2 linked regions of the Oharaeibacter diazotrophicus genome follow. The main gene of each other region encodes a partner of the protein of the gene in region 2 in a complex. Links are inferred from orthologs where the notes say so. Each region holds a gene or a part of one and is shown on either strand. Other genes may lie near its edges. The genes, in order: trxA and trxB.

Region 1 (3,292 bases), on a different replicon or contig from region 2:
TGACGCTCGGCCGGATCGAGCGGCTGCTGGCCGCGCTCGGCAATCCCGAGCGGCGGGTGCCGCCGGTGTTCCACGTCGCCGGCACCAACGGCAAGGGCTCCACGGTCGCCTTCCTCCGGGCGATGCTGGAGGCGGCCGGATACCGGGTCCACACCGACACCTCGCCGCATCTCGTCACCTTCAACGAGCGCTTCCGCCTCGCCGAGGCGCCCGGCGTCAGCCGGATCGTCGACGACGCCCGGCTGACCGACGCGCTGGCGCGGGTGGAGAAGGCCAACGGCGACGAGCCGATCACCCTGTTCGAGCTGCTGACCGCCGCCGGCTTCCTGCTGTTCGCCGAGGTGCCCGCCGACATCCTGCTGCTCGAGGTCGGCCTCGGAGGCCGGTTCGACAGCACCAACGTGATCGACGCGCCGCTGGTCTCGGTGGTGACCGCGATTTCGCTCGACCACCAGACCTTCCTCGGCGACACCGTCGAGAAGATCGCCTTCGAGAAGGCCGGCATCTTCAAGCGCGGCCGGCCCGCCGTGGTGCAGCCGCCGTCGGATCCGGTCCGCGCCGTGTTCGAGGACGTCGCCCGCCGGGTCGGCGCCGGGCCGCTGCTGATCGGTGGCCAGGACTGGACCGCCTACGAGGAGCGCGGCCGGCTGGTGTTCCAGGACGACGACGGCCTCCTCGACCTGCCGCGGCCGCGGCTGCCCGGCCGTCACCAGATCCAGAACGCCGGCGGCGCCGTCGCCGCGCTCCGGGCGAGCGGGCTCGACGTGCCGGTGGCGGCGATCGAGCGCGGCCTCGAGACGGTGGACTGGCCGGCGCGCCTGCAGCGGCTCGGCCATGGCCGGCTGGTCGACGCGGCGCCGAAGGGCGCGGAGATCTGGCTCGACGGCGGTCACAATCCCGGCGCCGGCGAGGTGGTGGCGAGCGCCATGGCCGACCTCGAGGACCGGGTCGAGCGGCCGCTGTTCCTGATCGCCGGCATGCTGAACACCAAGGATCCCACCGGCTTCTTCGCGCCGTTCCAGGGCCTCGTCCGTCACGTCTTCACCGTGCCGATCCCGCATTCGGACGCCTCGCGCGACCCGGCGGCGCTCGCCGAGGCGGCGCGGGCGGCCGGTCTCTCGGCCGAGCCGATCGAGACCCCGCTGGCGGCGCTCCGCCTGCTCGCCGAGCGCTGGACGCCCGAGAGGGCGCCGCGGATCCTGATCTGCGGCTCGCTCTACCTCGCCGGCGCCGTGCTCGACGACAACGGCACCCCACCGAAGTAAAGGGGCCGAAACGACGAAGCCCCCGGCGCGGAACGCCGGGGGCTCGTGTTCCGCCTTCGCGCGGACGCGCGGGCTCAGATCGCGGTCTTGATCCAGTCCGACAGCACGCCCTTGGGGGCGGCGCCGACCTTCATGGCGGCCGGCTGGCCGTCCTTGAACAGGATCAGGGTCGGGATCGAGCGGACGCCGTACTTGATCGCGGTGTTGGCGTTCTCGTCGATGTTCAGCTTGGCGATCTCGACCTTGCCGTCGAGCTCGGAGGCGATCTCGTCGAGCGCCGGCGCGATCATGCGGCAGGGGCCGCACCACTCGGCCCAGAAGTCCACCACCACGGGGGTCGACGAGCCCAGCACGTCCGCGTCGAACGTCTGGTCGGTCACTTTCTTGGTCGCCATCGGTCACTCCGATTCCGCCGTCTGGATGTCGGCCGGCCGGTGCCGGCGCGGGTGGGGCGGAAGTCGACCGAACCTATGGGCGCCCCCGCATCCCGTCAAGAACGGCCGGTCCGGCCGGACGATCCCATCTGCGTGAGGATTTCCGCGACCGCGGCGTCGAGCACGGCGGCGGGCACCTCGTCGAGGCGGCCGGTTTCGGTCCACAGGATCGCGCAGCGCACCTTCCGGCCGCCCGCGCGCTCGACGAGCAGGCGGCGGTAGAGCGCGAGCTGGGCGACATAGGCGGGCGGCATCGCGTCGGGCACCACCCGGTTGGTCTTGAAGTCGACGACGAGGACCGCGTCGGGGGTGACCGCCATGCGGTCGATCTGGCCGGAGACGAGGACGCGGCCGCCGGCGGCGTCGACCAGTTCGCCGGCGATGCCGATCTCGGCCCGGCCGGCCGGCCCGAACAGGTCGGCGAGGGCGGGATCGGCGACGACGCCGAGCGCCATGGCGACGAGGCCGTCGCGCTCGGCCGGATCGAGTGCCGGCGCCTCGCGGGCGATCCAGGCGGCGGCGCGGGGACCGCGTTCGGCCGGCTCGATCTCGGGCAGCACCTCGAGCAGGCGATGGACGAGACGGCCGCGCAAGCTGGCCTCGCCGTCGGGCCGGCGGACCGCCTCGATCGGGTCGCGGCGCGGGCCGGCCGGCGCGGCGACGCCGAGGTGCTCGGCGGCCGACGATGGCGTCAAGAGCCGCGGCGCCGGCTCGGACGGGGCGCGGCGGAACAGCCAGTCGGGCAGCGGCGGCTCCGGCGCGGGCGCGGCGACGGCCGAGGCGCCGGCCCCGGGCAAGGGCCGCTTCGCCGTCGACAGGCGCCAGCGCCAGGCGGTCACCGCACCGGCGCGGTCCTTCACCACCTCCGCTTCGGCCGAGAGCGCACCGGCCACCAGCGTGTGCCAGCGGCCGTCGGGCCGGACGCGGTCGCTGCGGATGCCGGCGACGATCAGGCGGTCGCGCGCGCGTGTCAGGCCGACGTAGAGCAGGCGGCGGTATTCGCTCTCCTGCTCGATCCGGTGGCGGTCGAGTTCGGCAGCGACCGGCAGCGGCTTCAGACCCGGCTGGACCCAGACCAGCGCTGCGCCGGGGGCGTCGCCGAGCGTCACCACCGCGGGGGCGTGGCGGGCGCTCGACGGCGCGTCGCCGGGATCGACCAGGAACACCACCGGCGCCTCGAGGCCCTTGGCGCCGTGCACGGTCATGACGCGGACCTCGTCGCGGCCGGCGTCGACCTCGCGCTTGACCTCCTCGTCGAGGTCGCCGAGCCGGCAGACGAGGCCCTGCAGGCTGGCGGTCTCGCGGTCCTCGAAGGCGAAGACGAGGCCGAGGAACTCGTCGATCACCTCGTCGGCCTCGCGGCCGAAGCGAGCGCGATAGGCGGCGCGGGCACCGTCGGGCCCGACGATCTCGGCGAAGAAGGCGTGCGGTTCGAGCCGCCGGGCCCGTGCGGTCCAGACGTCCAGCCGGTCGGCGAGGCGGCGGGCGGCGGGATCGCCGGCCGCGGCGGCGGCGCGGACGGCGGCGTGGAGGCCGTCGGTCCGACCGTGGGCGAGGCGGAAAAGCTCGTCCTCGGAGAGGCCGACCAGCGGC
Region 2 (3,090 bases):
ACCTTCGCCCGCCCTCAGAAGCTCCAGCGCTGTGCCTTGGAGACGAGGAAGTCGCGGAAGGCGTGGACGCGGGCGCTGTTCCGGAGTTCGTCGGGATAGACGAAATAGGTGTCGAAGGAGGGCAGGTCGACCTCCGGGATCAGCTGCGCCAGCCCGCTGTCGGTCTCGATCAGGTAGTCGGGCAGGAGGGCGATGCCGATGCCGCGCTGCACCGCGCGTTTGATCGCGACGATGTTGTTGACCCGGAGCACCGGCACGCGGGGATTGTCGTAGGCCCGGCCGGCGCTCTCCAGCCAGTTCATGTCGCGCAGATAGGCCGGCGCCGCCGCGCCGAAGGTGACGATGCGATGGCCCTCGAGCTCCTCGATCGTGCGCGGCGAGCCGAAGCGCTTGACGTAGTGCGGCGAGGCGTAGAGGTGGAAATGGACGGTGAACAGCTTGCGCTGGATCAGGTCCGGCTGCGTCGGCTGGCGCAGCCGGATCGCGACGTCGGCCTGACGCATGGCGAGGTCGAGCTCGACGTCGTCGAGGATCAGCTGCAGCTGCACCTCGGGATAGAGGTCGATGAACTCGTGCATGCGCGAGGTCAGCCAGGTCGAACCGAGGCCGACCGTGGTGGTTACGCGCAGCGAGCCCGAGGGGCGCTCGCGGCTGTCGGTCAGCCGGCTCTGGACGTCCTCGAGCTTCATCAGCACGTCGTGGGCGGCCCGGTAGAGCAGTTCGCCCTGTTCGGTGAGGATCAGGCCGCGGGCGTGCCGGTGGAACAGCGGCACGCCGAGGTCCTGTTCCAGCGCGCCGACCTGCCGGCTGACGGCGGACTGGCTCATCGACAGCACGTCGCCGGCGTGGGTGAAACTGCCCGCCCGAGCCGCGGCGTGGAAGATCCTGAGCTTGTCCCAGTCCATCATCGGCGCCCCCTCTCGCGGTGCGGGGCCGTGCTTTCCGTCCCCGTCTACCGCGCTCTGCCCGCGAATCCCGCGTCGTCCCCGGTCCGCGACGCCCCGTTCCCCGGGGGCGTCACGGACGCGTCGTCATTCGGCCGCCTCGCGGAAGGCGGTCTCGGCCAGCCAGCGCTCGGCCTCGAGCGCGGCCATGCAGCCCATGCCGGCGGCGGTGACCGCCTGCCGGAACACCTCGTCGGCGACGTCGCCGGCGGCGAAGACGCCCGGAACCGACGTCCGGGTGCTGCCCGGCTCGGTCCAGAGGTAGCCCGACGGCTTCAGGCGCAGCTGATCCTTGAACAATTCCACGGCGGGAGCGTGGCCGATCGCGACGAAGATGCCGTCGACGGCGATCTCGCTCGTCGCGCCGGTGGCGACGTTGCGGAGCCGCGCACCGTTGACCGACGGCGGGAAGCCGCGGGTGCCGAGCACCTCGTCGAGCGCGGTGTTCCAGATCACCTCGATCTTCGGGTTGTCGAACAGGCGCTGCTGCATCACCCGCTCGGCGCGGAAGTGGTCGCGGCGGTGGATCAGCGTCACCTTGGCGGCGTGGTGGGTGAGATAGAGCGCCTCCTCGACCGCGGTGTTGCCGCCGCCGACGACCAGTACGTGCTTGCCACGGTAGAAGAAGCCGTCGCAGGTGGCGCAGGCCGAGACGCCGAACCCCTTGAAGGTCTCCTCCGAGGGCAGGCCGAGCCAGCGCGCCTGGGCACCGGTGGCGACGATCAGCGCGTCGCCGGCATAGGTGTCGCCGCTGTCGCCGACGAGGCGGAACGGTCCGCCGCCGGCGATCTCGGCCTTGACGACGTGGTCGGCGACGAGGCGCGTGCCCATGTGCTCGGCCTGGGCGCGCATCTGGTCCATCAGCCAGGGGCCCTGGATCGGCTCGGCGAAGCCCGGGTAGTTCTCGACGTCGGTGGTGATCGTCAGCTGGCCGCCCTGCTGCAGACCGGAGACCAGGATCGGCTCCAGCATGGCGCGGGCGGCGTAGATCGCGGCGGTGTAGCCCGCCGGACCGGAGCCGACGATCAGGACCTTGGACCGGTGGTGCGCCATCGCGCGGAAACCTCTCGACTGGAAGCGGGCGCGCGGGCGGCGCCGTGGGCAGACCGTCAGGGTAGGTGTCGCGCGCGGGGCTTTCAAGGGAGGTCCCGGTCGGCACGGCCGACGGTTCCGGCGCTCCACAGCAATTCTCTCGCGAAAATGATCGACTCCGGCCGCCCCGCCGACGAGGGCGAGCACCCGGCGCGCAAGATCCTTTCGCGAATCCGTGGGAAGCGTGTAGGTTGGCCGGCGTCCGCCCCCGCGGGCGGCGCCGTCCGCGCGCCGACGGGATCGCGCGGCAGATCCGCCGGAGACACCGTTGAAAGTCCGCCTCGACGCCATCGACTGGAAGATCCTGAAGGAACTCCAGAGCGACGGGCGCATGACCAACGTCGAGCTGGCCCGCCGGGTCGGCATTTCGGCGCCGCCGTGCCTGCGCCGGGTCCGGGCGCTCGAGGAAGCCGGCGTCATCACCGGCTACCGGGCGTTGCTCGACGAGAAGATGGTGGGCTGGGACATCACCATGTTCGCCATGGTCGGGCTCGCCTCCCAGGCCGAGGCCGACCTCGTCGCCTTCGAGGAGCGCGTGCGCTCTTGGCCGATCGTGCGCGAGTGCTGGATGCTGTCCGGCGACGTCGACTTCATCCTGAAATGCGTCGCGCCCGACCTCAAGACCTTCCAGGCCTTCGTGATCGAGGAACTGACCAAGGCGCCGAATGTCGGCGCCGTGCGCACCAGCCTGACGCTGCGCCAGGTCAAGAACGAGCCGGTGGTGCCGATCCCGTGAGACCCATCCGTAGCGCCGCGAAGCGCGCCCGGATGGCCTCGGCCATCGCGGGCGTGGCGTCGACCGGCGGATAGGACGCGCCGCCGAGCGGACCGGGGAACGGCCGCAACGTCGCGACCCTGCCGAGCGCCGCGAGGAAGCGGTCGATCCGCGGATGGCCGCCGGGCGGGCGGAACACGTGCAGCGGCGCGCCGGTGGCGGCGGCCTCGCCGACCATGTTGGTGGAATCGGCGGTGACGACCACCGAGTCGGCGAGCGCCAGATAGGCCGGCAGCGGATTGTCCGGGCCGCCGGTCCACAGCCGCACGCCGGGCCGGG

The links.
Region 1: the proteins of trxB (region 2) and trxA are in contact, whole or in part, in a crystal structure (PDB 1F6M), measured with the Escherichia coli proteins. The link is inferred for Oharaeibacter diazotrophicus from one-to-one orthologs.

Annotation. Positions count from the first base shown.
Region 1 is NZ_SNXY01000008.1:472,554-475,845, forward strand. Bases 1-2,980 are described here. They hold trxA (thioredoxin), read right to left. Parts: upstream 1,661-2,980; coding sequence 1,340-1,660; downstream 1-1,339. Other genes in these bases: EDD54_RS14480 (bifunctional folylpolyglutamate synthase/dihydrofolate synthase), read left to right, coding at 1-1,265; addA (double-strand break repair helicase AddA), read right to left, coding at 1,756-2,980. In the rest of the region: more of addA, read right to left, coding at 2,981-3,292. UniProt on the Escherichia coli protein: Participates in various redox reactions through the reversible oxidation of its active center dithiol to a disulfide and catalyzes dithiol-disulfide exchange reactions.
Region 2 is NZ_SNXY01000010.1:392,424-395,513, forward strand. What follows is about bases 15-2,792. They hold trxB (thioredoxin-disulfide reductase), read right to left. Parts: upstream 1,998-2,792; coding sequence 1,032-1,997; downstream 15-1,031. Other genes in these bases: EDD54_RS19490 (LysR family transcriptional regulator), read right to left, coding at 15-905; EDD54_RS19500 (Lrp/AsnC family transcriptional regulator), read left to right, coding at 2,305-2,772; EDD54_RS19505 (mitochondrial fission ELM1 family protein), read right to left, coding at 2,741-2,792. Outside these bases: more of EDD54_RS19505, read right to left, coding at 2,793-3,090.